Regions from separate parts of the Nocardia sp. NPDC004573 genome, predicted to be linked through region 3. Evidence: riboswitches for the same ligand, from Rfam matches in the RefSeq annotation. Region 3 holds a riboswitch; each other region holds the start of a gene.
What was found. Region 3 has a riboswitch for S-adenosylmethionine ahead of metX (homoserine O-acetyltransferase MetX). Riboswitches for the same ligand answer to the same signal wherever they lie in the genome.

Region 1 (5,603 bases), on a different contig from region 3:
CGCGTCCAGCGCCGTTTCCTGGTCCGGGAGGACGTCGTTGACCAAGCCGATCTTCTCCGCGCGAGCGGCATCGATGTCCTTGCCCGTGTAAGCGAGCTCACGCAGGTGTCCCTCGCCGATGATGCCGGGCAGCCGGTGCAGCGAGCCCACGTCGGCGACGATCGCGACCTTGGCCTCCCGCAGGCTGAACTTGGCCTCCGCGCTGGCGTAGCGGATGTCGGCCGCCGCGATGAGGTCCAGTCCGCCGCCGATGCACCAGCCGGACACCGCCGCGATCACCGGCTTGCGGCAGTCCGCCACGGCCGTGATCGAGGCCTGCATCTTGCGCACCTCGGTGAGGAAGTCGGTGCGCGGCGCGGCCAGGGCGCGATCGGCCAGCAGCGGGCCGAACGTGCCGCTCATCGCGGGCAGGTCCAAGCCGTAGGAGAAATGCTTCCCCGACCCGGTCAGCACGATCGCCCGCACCTCGGGATCGGCGTCCAGCTGCTGGAAGACCTCCGGCAGCTCGCGCCAGAAGTCGGGACCCATCGCGTTGCCCTTGCCGGGCCCGATCAACGTCACCTGCGCGACGTGATCCTTGGTTTCGACGGTGAAAGCCTGCCAATCTGTCATTTGTACAGCGTATCGAGACAGATCCTCGCCCGTGTCCCGACCCGGTGACCTGCGTGGCTTCCGGACTCACCGGCAAAATCGCCTAGCGTGTAAATCCTGTGCAAATTCGCCTGCGGTGCGCTGGTTGCCTGCCACGGCGACGGCGGATCATTGTCCCATCGGCAGACCTCAGTCATCGGGTTCGGAGAAGCTCATGCTGATGCACCGGGGAATCGGCCTGGACCGGTTCAACCAATTGCCGCGCGGTCGCGCGATTCACGCACTGTACGAATGCTGCTGCAATGTCACGTGGGCGGAGCGATTGGCCGACGCCCGCCCCTATCCGGATCACGACGCGCTGCTGACCATGGCGGACGTCGAATTGCTCGCACTGTCCCAGCGCGATCTCGAGCGGGCCTTCGAAGCCGTTGCGCACGAACCGGTCTCCGCGCGCGTGGTGACGGAACTCGCGCGCATCACCCGTGCGCGGATCGCCGGAATGCTCGGGCCGCCCGAGGGCTACCCGGAATACTGAACGGACCGCGCGACTCGCCCGGCATACCGCCCGCACTCGCTCTACCCTGGTGAGATGCGCAGGTCGTCATTGCCACCGGTCGCCTGCCGGGTCGCGGATACCCTCATCTCCCGAGGTCATCACGGTCTCATCGTCGCCAAGCCGGAGCCGACGCATACCGCCGCGGACGCCGCGCGAGCGCTCGGCGTCGATGTGGGGGCGATCACGAAATCCCTGGTGTTCCTGCTCGACGACGACCCGGTGCTCCTGCTGGTCTCGGGGGCGCATCAGGTCGACTTGGCGAAGACCGGCGCGCGCCTGGAGGGCACACTGACCCGCGCCTCCGCCGACATGGTGCGCCGAGCGACCGGCCAGCCGATCGGCGGTGTCGCACCGGTCGGCCACCCGACCAATCTGCCTACCTGGGTGGACAACGCGCTGGCGCGCCACCGGGAGCTCTGGGCCGCGGGCGGGCATCCGAACACCATCTTCCGCACCTCGTTTCCGGAGTTGCTGCGAATCACGGCGGGGCTGCCCATCGACGTCGACTGACTCGCGCGAATCACGTCGGGCGCGTACCCCGCTGCCGGTGCCCGCGAGTCGCCGGTCCGGCGTTGTGCCGACGGTCGGGCAACGTATGCCGCCACTCGCCGACCGGGGTGGGGCGTAGTTTCGTGGTGTGACCGACGCACCACGACCCGAGACGGATCTGCGGGTCCCCGATGATCTGAGCGGCATCACCGCGGAGCAATATCGCGCCTCCATGCGCCACTACCCGGCCGGCGTCACCGTCGTCACGTTGACTTCGCCACGGGGGCCGGTCGGCTTCACCGCGACCTCCTTCGCCTCGCTGTCGCTGGACCCGCCGCTGGTGTCGTTCAACATCGCGCACACCTCCTCCAGCTTGTCCGCCATGCTGGACGCCGCGTCCGTCGTGATCCACTTCCTCGGCGAACACCAGCAGCACCTGGCCCACCGGTTCTCCCGGACCGCCGAGGAGCGTTTCACCGACCGCAGCCTGTGGACGACACTCGACACGGGCGAACCGGTCCTGCACGGCACTCCCATCTGGCTGCGCGCCACCGTGCACCAGTTGATCCCCATCGGCGACCACACCTTCGTCGTCGGCTTGGTCACCCGAGTCCACGACAACACCGATGAGAAGCCCGCCGCCGCGCCACTGCTGTACTACAACGGGCGCTACTACCGGCCGACCGCCCTCGGCGACTGACCCCGGGCGTCCTCAGCCGACGAGGCAGGGAGCCGCGCCGGTGGGGGCGGTGGAGGTGAAGGGACGCGTTTCCGGGGTGGGGTTCCAGACGCCGTTCTCGGCGGCGTAATCCCAGGCGGGGCCCGTGCGCGCCAGGGTGGCGATCGCCTCGATCAGGCGGTCCACGTCGGCGGACGTGGTGCCGAGGCCGATGCTGGCGCGCAGCGCGCCGTCCAAGCCGAGGCGGGTGAGCAGGGGGTGGGCGCAGAAACGCCCGTCGCGGACGCCGATGCCGTGTTCGGCGGAGAGATAGGCGGCGACGTGGCCGGGAGCGAAGTCGTCGAGGGTGAACGCGACGATGCCGACGGAGTCGAGGCTGTCGATCCAGATGCGCAACAATCGGACGCCGGGAATCGCGGCCAAGCCGTCGCGGAGGCGGTCGGCGAGCCGGTGTTCCTGCGCGACAAGGGTTTCGGCGGCGATGGCACAGAGCGCATCACAGGCGGCGGCCAGCGCGGCGGCGCCGAGCACGTTCGGCGATCCGGCTTCGTGCCGCTGCGGCGCCTGCGCCCATTCGGCCTCGTCGGTGCGCACCTCGCGGACCGCGCCGCCGCCCGCCAGATAGGGCCGCGCCGCGTCGAGCCAATCCCGCTTGCCCACCAGCACACCCGCGCCGAACGGCGCGTAGAGCTTGTGCCCGGAGAACGCCAGATAGTCGATCCCGGTGTCGCGCAGACTGATCCGCCGATGCGGCGCCAGCTGAGCCGCGTCCACGAGGATCCGGGCGCCGCACTGGTGCGCGATGGTGGCCAGCCGCTCCAGCGGCAGCACCTCGCCGGTCACGTTCGACGCACCGGTCACCGCGAGCAATGCGGCGGGCCTGCTGCACAGTTCGGCGACCAGCCTGCCGATGGTCTCCTCGACCGTGTCGGCGGCCTGCACCACGCGCCTGCCTCGCCTGGTCCAGGGCAGGAAGTTGGCGTGGTGCTCGATGTCGAGCACCACCGTGTCGCCGGGGACGCAGGACGCGAGCAGGTTCAGCGAGTCGGTGGTGTTGCGGGTGAAGACCACCACCTGATCGTCGGCGGCGTCGAGAAAGCGGGAGACCGACCCGCGGGCGGCCTCGTAGCACTCGGTGGAGATCCGGGAGGCGTATCCCGCGCCGCGGTGCACGCTGGCGTAGAACGGCAGCAGCTGCTGCACCCGGTCGGTGACCTGGGCCAATGCCGGCGCGCTTGCCGCGTAGTCGAAGTTGGCGTAGGTGGCGGTTCCGCCCTGCACCAAGGGCACGCGCAGTTCGTCACCGGAGACTCGGGCGAGTGCGGCGCAGGTGTTGTCGACAGCAGTAGTCATCACGTGAATCCCGTCGGCTAGAGGACCCGCGATCGAATGATTCATCGAGTCCGCGCTTGCCGCGCCCGGTCGGGCGGCGGCCGGGTCGTCACCCGGAGCACCCCACCGCGGAGGGGGGTTGCCGGCCAGCAAGCCGGGGCTTCGCGCTGGCACTCATGACCTGACCCGAGAGTGGCAGACGCGCCCCGGCACTGTCAACCACATTGGACCCCGAGTCCGCACGAGCACCGCGTGGAGATAACCACCGCGCGCGAGCCATTACAAGCACCCCCACGATGACACGCGAGCCGCGCCCGCCGCGGGATTCGTCGCGTCGCTCGGCAACCGGGGGCCGCGCGGACGGCATACTCCCGCGCGGTTCGCTCGGCGGTTACCGCGGGGCCGCTGCGACCCCGACGCGAGTGCGATTCCGCGCGGCGTGACTTCCTGGCGCCCTCGTCGGATCCGCTTGGGCCGACCGATCCGATCGGCGTCGGGCTGCTCGGACTCCCTCCGCGACCGGCTGAAACATACGTCGCCGCGAGCCCGGACACAGGGGGTAGTTCACGTCCGCTTCGATGAGCGGAATCACACTTTCGATTCAGCGATCTCCCGGCGAACCCGAAGGCGAACCCCCGACCAGCGAGTTGCCCTGCCGGAGCGGCAAATACCCGGCCCACCTGCAACAACGAGCACGCGACCGGCCGATCCGACGGCCAGTCCGGTGAACAACAAACGACGACAACCCCGGGTACCGTGGACAACTGGCCAACGCGGCGTTTGCCCTTTGGTAACCCAGATATGACACAACAACGGGAAGTGTGAGGCAAGTCGATGGGAGGTGCGCAGAGCACCATGCTCGAGACAGACGTCGACGCGCCGGCGCGCCCGTTGTCGCGCGGCGACCGCGCACCCGAACCGAGAACGCTCGTCGACATCCTGACCGCGACGGCGCTCGCCCATCCCGACGCCCCCGCCATCGATGACGGCGAGGTGGTGCTGTCCTATCTGGAGCTGGTCGTCGAGATCGAGAAGACCATGGCCCGTCTCGCCACGGCGGGCGTGCGACCGGGCGATCGGGTCGGCGTGCGCATGCCCTCGGGCACCCGCGGCCTCTACGTGACCATCCTCGCCGTCCTGTACTCCGGCGCCGCGTACGTGCCGGTCGACGCCGACGACCCGGACGAGCGCGCGCAGCTGGTCTTCGGCGAGGCGCAGGTCACCGCGATCGTGACCGCGGCGGGCATCCAGACCACGGCCGCGGGCATCCGCGCGGCCGAGCAACAGCGCGAGCAAACCTGGTCGGCACTGCCCAGCCCCGGCGACGACGCCTGGATCATCTTCACCTCCGGTTCCACCGGCACGCCGAAAGGCGTTGCCGTCACCCACCGCAACGCGGCCGCCTTCGTCGACGCCGAAGCCGACCTGTTCCTCCGCGATGCTCCGATCGGTCCCGGTGACCGGGTGCTCGCGGGGCTCTCGGTCGCGTTCGACGCGTCCTGCGAAGAGATGTGGCTGGCCTGGCGCAACGGCGCCTGCCTGGTGCCTGCCCCGCGCGAGTTGGTGCGCACCGGCGCGGATCTCGGTCCCTGGCTGGTGCGGCGGGAGATCAGCGTGGTCTCGACCGTCCCGACCCTGGCGGCGACCTGGCCGGTGGAGGCCCTGGAGGCGGTGCGCCTGCTCATCTTCGGCGGCGAGGCCGTACCGCCGGAACTCGCCGAGCGTCTGGCGAGCAGCGGCGATTCGGCGCGCGAGGTGTGGAACACCTACGGCCCCACCGAAGCCACGGTCGTCGCCTGCGCCGCACGGTTGGACGGCCGGTGGCCCATCCGGATCGGCCTGCCGCTCAACGGCTGGGACCTGGTCGTGGTGGACCAGGCGGGTAACCCGGTGGCCGAGGGTGAATCCGGGGAATTGGTCATCGGCGGCGCCGGTCTGGCGCGCTATCTCGACCCG
Region 2 (5,603 bases), on a different contig from region 3:
CGTTCCCCGATCCGGCGGCAGGGCTGACGAAAGTGACGTCAGGCACGGATGATCGCCTCCTCGGCGGTGTCGGCGGCAGCCTGCTCGGACTCGCCGCTCACGGCCGGGGAGCGGGCGGCGATGCGCGGATCGAGCAGCGGATACAGCAGGTCGACCGCGAGATTCACGCTGACGAACACCACCGAGGTGAGCAGCACGATGCCCTGTACCACCGGGATGTCCTGCGCCAGCACCGCGGTCTGGGTCAGCCTGCCGACGCCTTGGCGCGCGAACACCGTCTCCACCACCACCGATCCGGCGAGCATGTTGCCGACCAGGACTCCCGCGATGGTGAACGCGGGCACGCTGGCCGGCCGCAGCACGTGCGTGCGTTGCACCCACCAGCGCGATCCGCCCTTGGCCAGCGCCACGTCCACGAACGGCTGCCGCCAGGTTGCTTCGAGTCCGGCGGTGAGCACCTGCGCGATGACCGCGCCGATCGGCAGGGCCAGGGTGAGCGCGGGCAGCACCGTGCCGGCGAACCCGTGCCCGCCGAACGCGGGCGCCAGCCGCAACTGGAACGAAAACACCTGCAGCAGGAGCAGTCCCGTCCAGAAGGTCGGCACCGCGACGCCCAGCGACGGCAGCGCGGCCAAGGCGTTACGCAGCCACGGCCGCCGGGTCTGGGTGGCCGCGACCGCCAGCGCCACGCCTCCGGCGACCGCGAAGAGCAGCGCCGCGCCGGTCAGTGCGAGGGTGGCGGGCAGCGCGTCGCCGATCGCGCCGGTGACCGGCTGCCCGGTGGCGATGGAATGTCCGAGATCGCCGCGCGCGGCGTGCGCGAGCGCGGTCCAATACTGGTCCCACAGCGGCCGATCCAGTCCGTAGCGAGCCTGCAACTCGGCGATGGCGGCCTTGTCCACCGGTGTGCCCGAGCCGCCGCCGTCGGCCGCGATCGAGACCGGGTCGGCGGGCAGCAGGTAGAGCACCACGAACGAGAGCGTGAACGCCGCCCACAGCACCCAGACCGCTTGCAAGGCCCGCAGGGCCAGATAGCGTGCCATGGCTAGCGTCCGCTCAGCCAGGTGTCGAAGAACTGCAATCGCGCCGAGGCTTCGAACTTCAGATCCCGCGTGTTCGCGCCCGCCCCGATCGCCTGGGACAGCTCGACGGTCGGAATCTGCAGTCCGGCGTCGAGCACCTGTTCCTGCGCGGTACGGATGAGCCTGTTGCGTGTCGCGGTGTCAGTGGTGCTGACCTGGCCGTTCAGCGCGTCGTCCAACGAGGGGATGGGGCCGCGCGCGTTGAGATTGCGGCCGTCGAGGCCGAAGGACGTGCGCAGGATGTCGCCGTCGGCGCGGGTGGTGTTGCCGTAGGAGGTGTCGAAGTCCTTGCTGTTCTGCCGCGCCGTGGTCTCGGCCACCGATACCAGGTCCAGCTTCAACTCGACGCCGACCTGCCGCAGCTGCTGCTGCACCAGTTCGAGGATCGCCTGGTTGCCCGCGAACACCTGGCTGAACAGCACCGAGAACGACAATCGCGCACCGTTCTTCGCCCGGATGCCGTCCGCGCCGGGGACCCACCCGGCTTGGTCGAGGATGGTGCGCGCCTTCGCCGGGTCGTAGGCCAGGCGTGCCGAGAGGTCGGTGTAGCCGGGGGTGGTGCCGGCCAGCGTGCTGGTGGCGGGCTTGAACTGCGGGCCGAGGACGGTGTCCACCAGTTGCCTGCGATCGATCGCGGGCAGCAGCGCCTGGCGCACCGCCGGATCGCGCAACGGCCCGCGGGTGACGTTCGGCTGCAGACCGAACGGCACGCCCGGGTTGGCGGTGCTGAGCACCCGGCCGCCCGCCGCCTCGATCTGCGGGGCGTCCTGCGGCAGCGCGTCGCTGATCGCGTCCAGCTGCCCGGAAGCGAGGCTGCCGGTGCGCACCCCGGATTCGGGCACCACGGTGAACTCGATCTTGTCCAGGTAGGCCTCGCCGCGGTGGGCGAACACCGCCGAACCCCAGCGGTAGCCGGTGCGCTTGACCAGCGTCGCCGAAGCGTCCTGGCGGTAGGCCGCGTAGGTGAACGGTCCGCTGCCCACGTTGTCGCCGAGGCAGCGCTGCTCGGCCGGCTCGGCCGTGGTCACGTCGGCCTGGATGCCGAGCGCGGCGGTCGAGGACGCCTGCAGGAACGGTGCGTTGGGCTTGCTGAACTCCACCCGGACGGTGAGCCGGTCCACGGCCGTGGTGCCGACGTAGCCGGTGAGGTAGCTGCTGCCCAGCGGCGCCTTGCCCGAGCCGAGCTTCACGACCGAGTCGAAGGTGTTGCGCACTGATTCGGCGGTGAGCGGCGTGCCGTCGCTGAAGGTGACGCCGTCGACGAGATGGAAGGTGAAGACCTTCGCGTCGGGGCTCGCCTCCCAGCTCTGGGCCAGCCACGGCTTCAGCTCGCCGGTGGCCGGGTCCTGGTCGGTCAGCGAGTCCACGATCTGCCGGGTGACGTACAGCGTCTGGTTGGTGCCCGCCTGGGCGGGATCCGAGCAGGTCGGCGCCTGGGACAGGCCGTAGCGCAGGGTGCCGCCGGGCTGGGGCGGGCCCGCGTCGCCGCCGGGCGCGGCCGAATCACTGCCGCAGGCGGCCACGGTGGTGGCCGCGGCGAGCGCGCAGGCCAGCGCGACGATTCGGTGACGGGTTCGGGTCACGGGGCAACTCCAGATACTTCGGTGCGGGCGAACGGCTCGCCCTGGGCGGGGTGTGTCATCGGCTCAGCGCTTCTTCGGCAGTCCGGGCGGGTTGATCCGCGATTCGGTGACCGTCTCGCTCCGCAGGCCCCAGCGGTCGATCACCTGCTGGTAGGCGCCGTGCTCGATGGCGTGGGCCAGCGCGTGCTGCACGGCGGTGATCAGCCCGTTGCCCTTCTTGGTGTGTGGGCGTCGTGCCGGAATGGGCGGACGCGGGGACGGGGCGGCGGCCTGGTCCGGCTCCATGGGCGCGCGGGTTTCGGGGGCGGCGTCAGGTGCCGTGGACGCGCTCACGACGGGTCCTCGATGATCACTTCGTTCCTCCATCGATCCCGGCGGAAGCACCCGCACCCGGTGACCGGGGGGTTGCTGCGACGTCGACGAGCCAGGTCTCTCGGTCGCTCTGGATGGTTGGCGCCGAACCCTCGGCAACGAATGTCGGGGGCGAGCCGAATCATGATGCCCAGCAAGGGAAGGCCGGAACAAGGGAAGTAATCAGCGTGAGCGTAGACCTTGCCGACGCCGATGCCTCGGATCTTGGGAGTAACCAGGGATACGCTGATCGCTCGCGGGCGGCGTGGGGCCTGGTCGCGTCGCGGAGGCGAGCGTGCGGTGGCGGGATCCGGCGGCCCGATGCAGCATACGACTATCGCCAGCGCCGGGGAACGCCGGTCGGGCACGCGGAAGTTCGTTCCGGGCAAACAGGACTCGCCAAGAAATTGCTATGCCAAATCCGGGCTGTTGGAGGCGTTTGCCGGAGTACTGTGCCCCTCGATCGTTCCGCCGATGAGGAGGTTTCGTGACCATATTGCGCCGTCTGACCCAGTTGTCCGCTGTCGCGACCAGTTCCATCGTCTTCGCGCTCGCCGGCCCGGCCACCGCGTTCGCGGCTCCGGATGCCGCGCTTCCCGCGTTCTCCGAACACTCCGTGCCGGTCGCCGCCCCCGGTGACCTGTTCGGCGCCTACCAAGCCGCGATCGACGCGCTGCGCGCCCTCGGTATCCAGCCCTTCGCCTATCCGAGCGCGTCGGCATTCTGCCTCGACAACACCACGGCCGGTCTGGCTCCTGCCGTGGCGGGCGCCATCCCGGGGCCCTGGCCGAAGAACACCGTGCAGATTCCCGGCCAAGACCTCAGCGCCGTCAAAGCGGGGCAGGCCATGTTCACCTTCGTGCCCTACGGTCTCGGACCGGACGGCTCGAACACCGGGGGCATGCAGGTGGCATGGCTCAACCTGAGCACCGGCCGCGGCGGCACGGCGGCCATGGGGCCGCTGCCGGAGGTCGCCCGCTCGATGATCCCCGCGGCCGTTCCCGCGGACCTGCGGCCCGCGGCCGAGCAGGCGATCCGGGACTTCCTGGTCGCGTCCCTCCCGATGGGTGGGGTGCGCGCGGTCCCGGTGGACACCGGCAAGGGCACCGTTCTCGCCGCGGTATTCGGCACGGTGCACAACGGCGCCAAGTCCTGCATGTTCTTGCCGACGGTCGGAATCACCGCGGTGCCGTGAGTTCCGCGGGCCGCGGCGCGGCCGCTCAGGTCAGCGAGCGACCTTTCCAGCGCGCCGTGCCGCGGCGACGGGCCCGATGCGAACGCGCCCACAGCAGCAGATACGCCGCCACCGACACCGGATGTGCCACGGCGGCCGCCACATCCGCGCGGCTCACGGGGCCGCCGGTTTCGGTCGACCGGGCCAGCAGTCGCCCGGCGACGGCGGCGAGCCAGCCGATCAGGCCGATCCGGCGGACCGCGCCCCGGCCGACGATCGCCGCCACGGGCGGCGACCAATATGCAAGCGCCGCAACGAGTCCCACCGCCGCTCCACCCGCGATCGTGCCGTCGTAGGCCGACCACAGCCACCGGGTGTAGCCCGCGTCCACTTCGGCCGCACCGCGATACATCCTGGTGCGCGCCAGCCCTCCCGCGGTCGCCAGCGCGGTGGAGTGACCGGCTCGCCGCAGCGTACGGGCGATGTCGAGGTCTTCGGTGACGCTCCCGGCCACCGCCGTGTGACCGCCCACCGCGCGGTAGGCGGCGTTGTCGAACACGAGGAACTGACCGCAGGCCACCGCCGTCGCGGGCCGCAGGCTCCGGTCGGCCACGGCCACCGGCAACGTCGAGGCCCACGACCAGCACAGCAGGGGCTGCACGACGGCCTCCGCCACGGATGCGGCCACTTGCAGCGGCCATGGGGAGACCAGCGCGGCTCGTCCCGCGCGCAGCGCGCCGACCGCCGCCGCGAGCGCCTGCGGCGCCAGCCGCACGTCGGCGTCCAAGAAGATCAGCACCGGTGTCGAGACCTCCTCGGCCAGACGTACGCAGGCGGCGGCCTTCCCGGTCCAGCCGGGGACGGGATCGGACTCGGTGCGCAGCAGGGTGAAGCGCGGGTCGTCATCGATGGCCGCGCCCGCGGCCGCACCGGTGCCGTCGGTGGAGGCGTCATCGAGGATCCGTACCGCCAGGCGCGGTACGCCCACCTGGGCGCGCAGATCGGCGATCAGATCGGGCAGCCGGTCGGCTTCGTTGCGCGCCGGAACGCAGACGGTGACCGGCTCGATCACCGTCGTCGGAGTGTTCGTCAACCGCCGCAGGGTGAGCCGGTTGTATAGCGCGAACCCCGCGCCGAGCGCAGCCACCGCGGTCGCGCAGGCAGGCAGAATCGAGTTCGCACGCAACGTCTTCGGCAGGTCGGCACTCACCATGGGGTCACGCTATCCCGGCACACCGACCCGCCGCTCAGCGATTCTGGGTCACCGAGCGCCACCAGCGGCTCGGCGAGAAGCCGACTTCCGGCGCACCGGGCGCGGCGGGGTTGCGGTCCATGTACGCCATCGCGGCGACGATGGCGGCCACCGCCAGCGTGATCCCGCCCGCGATGCCCGCCCAGCCCGCGAACGAGCGG
Region 3 (5,603 bases):
CGAGCAGTGTGGGCAGAAGTGTTGCGCCGACCGCAGATTCGTAGAGAGCGGCCAGGTCCGGTTCGGCACCCAGATGGACGAGTTCACCACCGAGCACTCGCAGTGTTTCCTTGTGCTCGTCGAAGATGTCCGGTTCGCCGCCGAAGTACAGCAGTGTGTCCGGCTTCCCGACGGCCGCAGGTACGTTCTTGATCGCGCCACCGAGGAAACGCGCTCCTCGGCCGGCGGCCCACCGCGCGAAGTCTCGCGCGTCGGCCGGGGTGCCGCTGTTGAGAGTGATCAGCGTTCGCCCGTTCAGCTCGGTGTCGGCAGCGGTCAAAGTGTCGCGGGTCGCTTGAAACGTGGTCAGGCAGGTGATTATCAGCGGGCTGGCGGTGATGGCATCGGCGACGGCGAGCTGTTGACGCGCGCCCACGGCCACCAGCGCAGACGCTCGCTGCGGGCTGCGATTCCACACGGTGGTCGAATATCCCGCCGCGAGAAGAGCCTCTGCGAGGGCGTAACCCATCGAACCCGTGCCGAGCACGGTCACCGCGGTTGTCCGATCGTTCATGCGACTCCCCTCGCGCGCTGTGCCCGTAGGGCTCACGGCTTCCTGACCACGACCGAGTGTTTGCTCAGCCCGCGACGACGACAAGTACGCACTTTCGACACCAGTTCCGCACGTTCAGGTAAGCGCCCAGGTGGCCGGGAGTGGAACCCGGCCCAAGTGACCGGAGTCACCATCGGCCGTCGCCATCGAGGCGGTCGCCATGGGCGCGACAGCCAAGCTCGCGGAACCTCCGGCGGACCGGACGCGGGCAGGTCTGCAAGAATCGGGGCGTGACCGATGCCGACATGCCTGTCGCCAGGCGACGCAGTCCGGGGGCGGAGTTCTTGCGTTCCCATCTGCCGATGGTGGTTGTGACGCTGGTCATCGTGGTGGCGGTGGTTTTCGTCGCGTCCGATCGGTGGCGGCGCGGGGCGTTCTTCTTCGGGGGGGCGACGTTGCTGGCGGCGGCGTTCCGGCTGTGCCTGCCGACCGCGCGGGTGGGGCTGCTCGCGGTGCGCAGCAAGCCCTTCGACGTCGGCGCGCTGACCCTGCTCGGATCGAGCATCCTGTTTCTCGCGGCCACGATCAACACGCTCGGCGTCGGCTGAGGCGCGGGCGACCCGGCCGGGCCGGGCCGCCCTGGCGATCAGCGGGCAGCGGGATATCGCTCGGCGAAAACAGTTCGCGCGCGCGGGCGGCGCCCGGGGTGGGGCGGGACGGTGTCGCTGTAGCCGATGGTGACCAGCACCGCGATGGCGAGATCGTCGCGGTCGCCGATGCCGATGGCTTGTTTCACGAGCGTGGGGTCCCAGCCGTTCATCGGTGCCGAGGCCAATCCGAGACCGGTGGCGGCGAGCATCGCGTAGGTGGCGGCGATCATCGCGTTCTTGACGGCGTTCTCCCGTAGCAGCCCGTGCCGCTCCAAGGTCAGGTACTCGGCGCGCGCGTCGAACATAGCGGTGAACTCGGCGTTCCACGCGCCGTTGCGGCCGGCCAGTTCGGCGATGTCGGCGTTGGCCGCTCGCCAGGCGGCGGCATCGGCGACGAAGACCAGCACCACCGGCGCCTCTGTGGGTTGCGGCTGACCGAACGCCGCCTCCGACAGCGCGGCGCGGCCGGATTCACTCGTCACCACCACGATCGACCGGTCTTGCATGTTCCATGCGCTCGGCGCTTGCATCGCCAGCTCGAGCAACTCCTCGATCAGCTCGGGTGCCACCGGATCGGAGCGGTAGTGGCGCACCGTGCGACGCCCGCGGATCGCGTCGGCCACCGAAAGTGTTTGCGTTTCCATATTTCTAACTATCGGAGAGTCACACTCTCTTAGGAAGAAGGCACTAATCGGTGCGCTACACTCCAATAGGTGTCCACCTATGTCGAAAGCTCCGGCCTGCCCGCCGACGTGTACTCCGCGAAGTGCCCGACGCGGGAGATTCTCGACCACATCGCGGGCAAGTGGACGGTGCTCATCATCGACGCGCTCGCCGACGGCACCCTGCGCTACACCGATCTGCGCCACCGCATCGATGGGATCTCCCAGAAGATGTTGACGCAGACGTTGCGGCAACTCGAGAACGACGGATTCGTCACTCGCACAGTGCATCCCACCATCCCGCCGCGGGTGGACTACACGCTCACCGAACTCGGCCACAGTCTGCGCACGCCGATCGCCGCGCTGCGGGAATGGATCGAAACCAACATCAACCTGATCGAATCCGCGCGGCGGCGCGCGGCGCTCTGAGCGCAAGGCGACGCGGACAGCGCCCGGAACGCCGCCGGGCACTGTGCGGCGATCGACGGCCGGGCCGAACCGCTCAGCGTTCGGGCCGCACCACGGCGCGCGCCAGGCGCATGGTCTCGGTCAGCAGCTTCGACACCGCCGCCGCCTCGGTGAGGAATCCGTCGTGCCCGTCGCGCGAGTGCACGACGTCCAGCCCGTCGCAGCCGGGCAGCAGATCGGCGAGTTCCTGCTGGGTCCGCAGCGGGTACAGCCGGTCGGAGTCGACGCCGCCGACCACGCACGGCACCGGCGTCGCCGCGAGCGCCGCCTCGATGCCGCCCCGGCCGCGACCGACGTCGTGACGGTTCATCGCCTCGGTCAGCAGGACGTAGGTGGCGGGATCGAAACGCTTGCACAGCTTTTCGGCCTGATGGTCGAGGTAGCTCTGCACGGCGTAGCGGCCGCCGTGCCACGGGTCCTCGTCGTCCTGAGGCTTGTTCTCGAACCGGTGATCCAGCTCGAATTCGGTGCGGTAGGTCAGGTGCGCGATCCGGCGGGCCAGGGCCATGCCCGTCGTCGGGGCGCGGCCGGTGCCGTGATAGTCGCCGCCCTGCCAGTCCGGATCGGCCTTGATCGCCGCGATCTGGGTGGTCTGGGTGCCGATCTGGTCGGCGGTGGCGCGGGCGCCGACCGCGAGCACCAGTGCCGCGGCGACCCGCTCCGGCGCCCCCACCATCCACTCGAGCACCCGCATGCCGCCCATCGACCCGCCGACGACGGCGGCGAGCCGCTCGATGCCGAGCAGGTCGAACAGAGCCGCCTCGGCGGTCACCTGATCGCGGATGGAGATCTCGGGAAACCTCGCGCCCCAGGGCTTTCCGTCCGGGGCGAGGCTGGAGGGCCCGGTGCTGCCCTTGCAGCCGCCGAGCACGTTGGTCGCGATCACACACCATTCGTCGGTGTCCAGCGGCGCGCCCGGCCCGACCATGCCGTCCCACCAGCCGGGCATCGGGTGCACGTCGTCGGGCTTGCCGACGACATGGGAATCGCCGGTCAGCGCGTGTTCGACCAGTACCACGTTGTCCAGGCCGGGCGAGAGTTCACCCCAGCGCTGCACCGCCAAGTGGACGTCCGGGATGACCGCGCCGTTCTCCAGACGCACGTCCCCGATGGCGATGGTGCCGAGCCGCCCATCCGGAGGGGGCAGGGCGACGCCGGAGGTTCGTGCGTTCGCTTCGGTACCCACGGTCACGTCGCCGCCGTCGCTGAACCTGCGTGCGCATCCGCAATGTCCACGCTGCGGAAAGACCACTGCGCGGGCTCGGCCCCGGGCGCGGTGAATTCACTCATGGTTTGCTCCCAAGCAGGTGTTCGCCGGTACAGCAGGGGTTAGCGGTGTGTGGGTGACGAACAACAACACATGCCGGCGACCTCCTGTTACGCGCTTGCTCCCGGCTCTCGGGAGCCAGGTCATCACCCGGAGCACCCCACCGCGGCTGGAGGGTTGCCGACCAGCGAGCCGGGGCTTGGCGCTGGTACTCATGACCTGCCCGGCATCATAACCGGCGGCGGTCAGCGCCCGAAATCCTCCGTCGAACTCACCGGTCCGCGGCGCCCGGCGCCCCGCAGCAGGCGCGGACGAACTCATCGTAGGTCTCGGTGAACGCGGCGCGGCCCGCCCTGGCCGCGGCTGAAAGGTCCTCGTCCAGGAATGTGTCGTCCGAGCATTCCATGCCGATGTGGCCGATGAGTTGCCAGGTGCCGACGATGAGCCGCACGGGACGCGCGTCGGGTGTGGTGCCGAGACGCTCGGCGACCACCGCCGCGATCGCGGTGTTCTTGTCGTCGGCGTGTTCCATGCTGCGCGCGCTGACCGACGGGCTGCTGCGCAGGATGCGCTGTATCTGCTGGAACTGGCGGAACGACAGCGGATCGGCGTCGCCCGCCGCGGCGGCTCGATCGACCACGTGCAGGAACGCCGTGCGCAACGCCTCGAGTTCGTTGCCCGTGCGGGGCAGCTCGCGCAGCGTCTCGGCGATGGTACGGCCGAAGTCCTTTACCGGGCCGAGGACGATGTCCTCCTTGTTGTCGAAGTAGCGATTGATCGTGCGCGGTGAGACGTCCGCCACGTGGGCGATCTGCTCGATCGTGGTCGCGTCGAAGCCCTGCGTATCGCACAGATCCAAGGCGGCCGCGATGATGCGCAACCTCGTCTGCTGCTTCTTGCGTTCGCGCAGCCCTGTGGTCGGTGGGGCGCCCGCGGCGCGGGCGGCCGCTGCGCTCGCGCCCATCGGCGCCGATGACTCGAGCATGTGCCCATGCTAACGCAACCTGCTGCTTTTCTGTCCTTAACGGTCAAATGTCGTAATGCGACATTTTTCTCTTGACGACAAATGTCGCTCGATGACAGGATAGCTCGGACGACGAGGACGAGGAGATGACCGTGACGGAAACGGCAACGGCGGTGCCCGCGCCGCAAAAAGCGGCCGGTTCGGCGCGCTGGCTCGCGCTGGCAGTGATCGCATTGGCCCAGCTCATGGTGGTGCTGGACGCCACCATCGTGACCATCTCGCTGCCGTTCGCGCAGCGTGATCTCGACATCAGCGACGGCAACCGGCAATGGATGCTCACCGCCTACACGCTGATCTTCGGCGGCTTGCTGCTGCTGGGCGGCAGGCTGGCCGACTACCTCGGCAGGCGCCGGATCTTCATCATCGGCCTGATCGGTTTCGCGGGCGCTTCGGCGCTGGCCGGCCTCGCGCAGAACGGCGCGGAACTGTTCGCCGGGCGCGCGCTGCAAGGCGCGTTCGCCGCGCTGCTCGCCCCGGCGGCGCTGTCGCTGCTGTCGGTGACCTTCACCGAACCGGGTGAGCGGGCCACCGCGTTCGGCGTGTTCGCGGGCATCTCCGCGGGTGGCGCGGCGCTCGGCCTGATCGCGGGCGGCGCACTCACCGAATACGCGTCGTGGCGCTGGTGCCTGCTGGTCAACACCCCGATCGCGCTCATCGCGCTGTTCGGCGCGCTGGCCTGGGTCGCCAAGGACGTGCCCGCGCCGCGTAGTGGGGGATACGACGTGCCCGGTGCCGTCACGGTGACGCTCGGCCTGATCGCCATCGTGTACGGCTTCAGCCGCGCCGCTGACGACGGCTGGCTGGCAGGCAGCACCCTGGCGCTGCTCGTCGCCGGGCTGGTCCTGCTCGCCGCCTTCGTCGCGATCGAACGGCGCTCGTCGAACCCGCTGCTGCCGCTGCACATTCCGGGTGAGATCAACCGGGGCGGCGCCTTCCTCGCCGCGCTGCTCATCCCGATCGCGATGTTCGCGATGTTCCTGTTCCTGAGCTACTACTTCCA

Region 1: linked by a shared signal. The riboswitch ahead of ACWEKR_RS21720 (aminotransferase class V-fold PLP-dependent enzyme) and the one ahead of metX (homoserine O-acetyltransferase MetX) in region 3 are both predicted to bind S-adenosylmethionine.
Region 2: linked by a shared signal. The riboswitch ahead of ACWEKR_RS15035 (hypothetical protein) and the one ahead of metX (homoserine O-acetyltransferase MetX) in region 3 are both predicted to bind S-adenosylmethionine.

The regions. Positions count from the first base shown of each region.
Region 1 covers NZ_JBSGDA010000014.1:47,123-52,725, reverse strand. Annotated here, with positions in the region: gene ACWEKR_RS21740 (crotonase/enoyl-CoA hydratase family protein) at 1-612, opposite strand, end outside; gene ACWEKR_RS21735 (2-oxo-4-hydroxy-4-carboxy-5-ureidoimidazoline decarboxylase) at 806-1,126, shown strand; gene ACWEKR_RS21730 (YbaK/EbsC family protein) at 1,181-1,657, shown strand; gene ACWEKR_RS21725 (flavin reductase) at 1,785-2,336, shown strand; gene ACWEKR_RS21720 (aminotransferase class V-fold PLP-dependent enzyme) at 2,349-3,668, opposite strand; SAM riboswitch class IV at 3,716-3,829, opposite strand; gene ACWEKR_RS21715 (Pls/PosA family non-ribosomal peptide synthetase) at 4,503-5,603, shown strand, end outside.
Region 2 covers NZ_JBSGDA010000008.1:46,138-51,740, reverse strand. Annotated here, with positions in the region: gene ACWEKR_RS15045 (ABC transporter permease) at 39-1,043, opposite strand; gene ACWEKR_RS15040 (ABC transporter substrate-binding protein) at 1,046-2,665, opposite strand; gene ACWEKR_RS15035 (hypothetical protein) at 2,729-2,998, opposite strand; SAM riboswitch class I at 3,025-3,118, opposite strand; gene ACWEKR_RS15030 (hypothetical protein) at 3,504-4,211, shown strand; gene ACWEKR_RS15025 (glycosyltransferase) at 4,237-5,403, opposite strand; gene ACWEKR_RS15020 (LppM family (lipo)protein) at 5,438-5,603, opposite strand, start outside.
Region 3 covers NZ_JBSGDA010000009.1:215,102-220,704, forward strand. Annotated here, with positions in the region: gene ACWEKR_RS17235 (NAD(P)-dependent oxidoreductase) at 1-553, opposite strand, end outside; gene ACWEKR_RS17240 (DUF3017 domain-containing protein) at 838-1,140, shown strand; gene ACWEKR_RS17245 (nitroreductase family protein) at 1,179-1,826, opposite strand; gene ACWEKR_RS17250 (winged helix-turn-helix transcriptional regulator) at 1,896-2,273, shown strand; gene metX (homoserine O-acetyltransferase MetX) at 2,347-3,504, opposite strand; SAM riboswitch class IV at 3,689-3,799, opposite strand; gene ACWEKR_RS17260 (TetR/AcrR family transcriptional regulator) at 3,851-4,564, opposite strand; gene ACWEKR_RS17265 (MFS transporter) at 4,690-5,603, shown strand, end outside.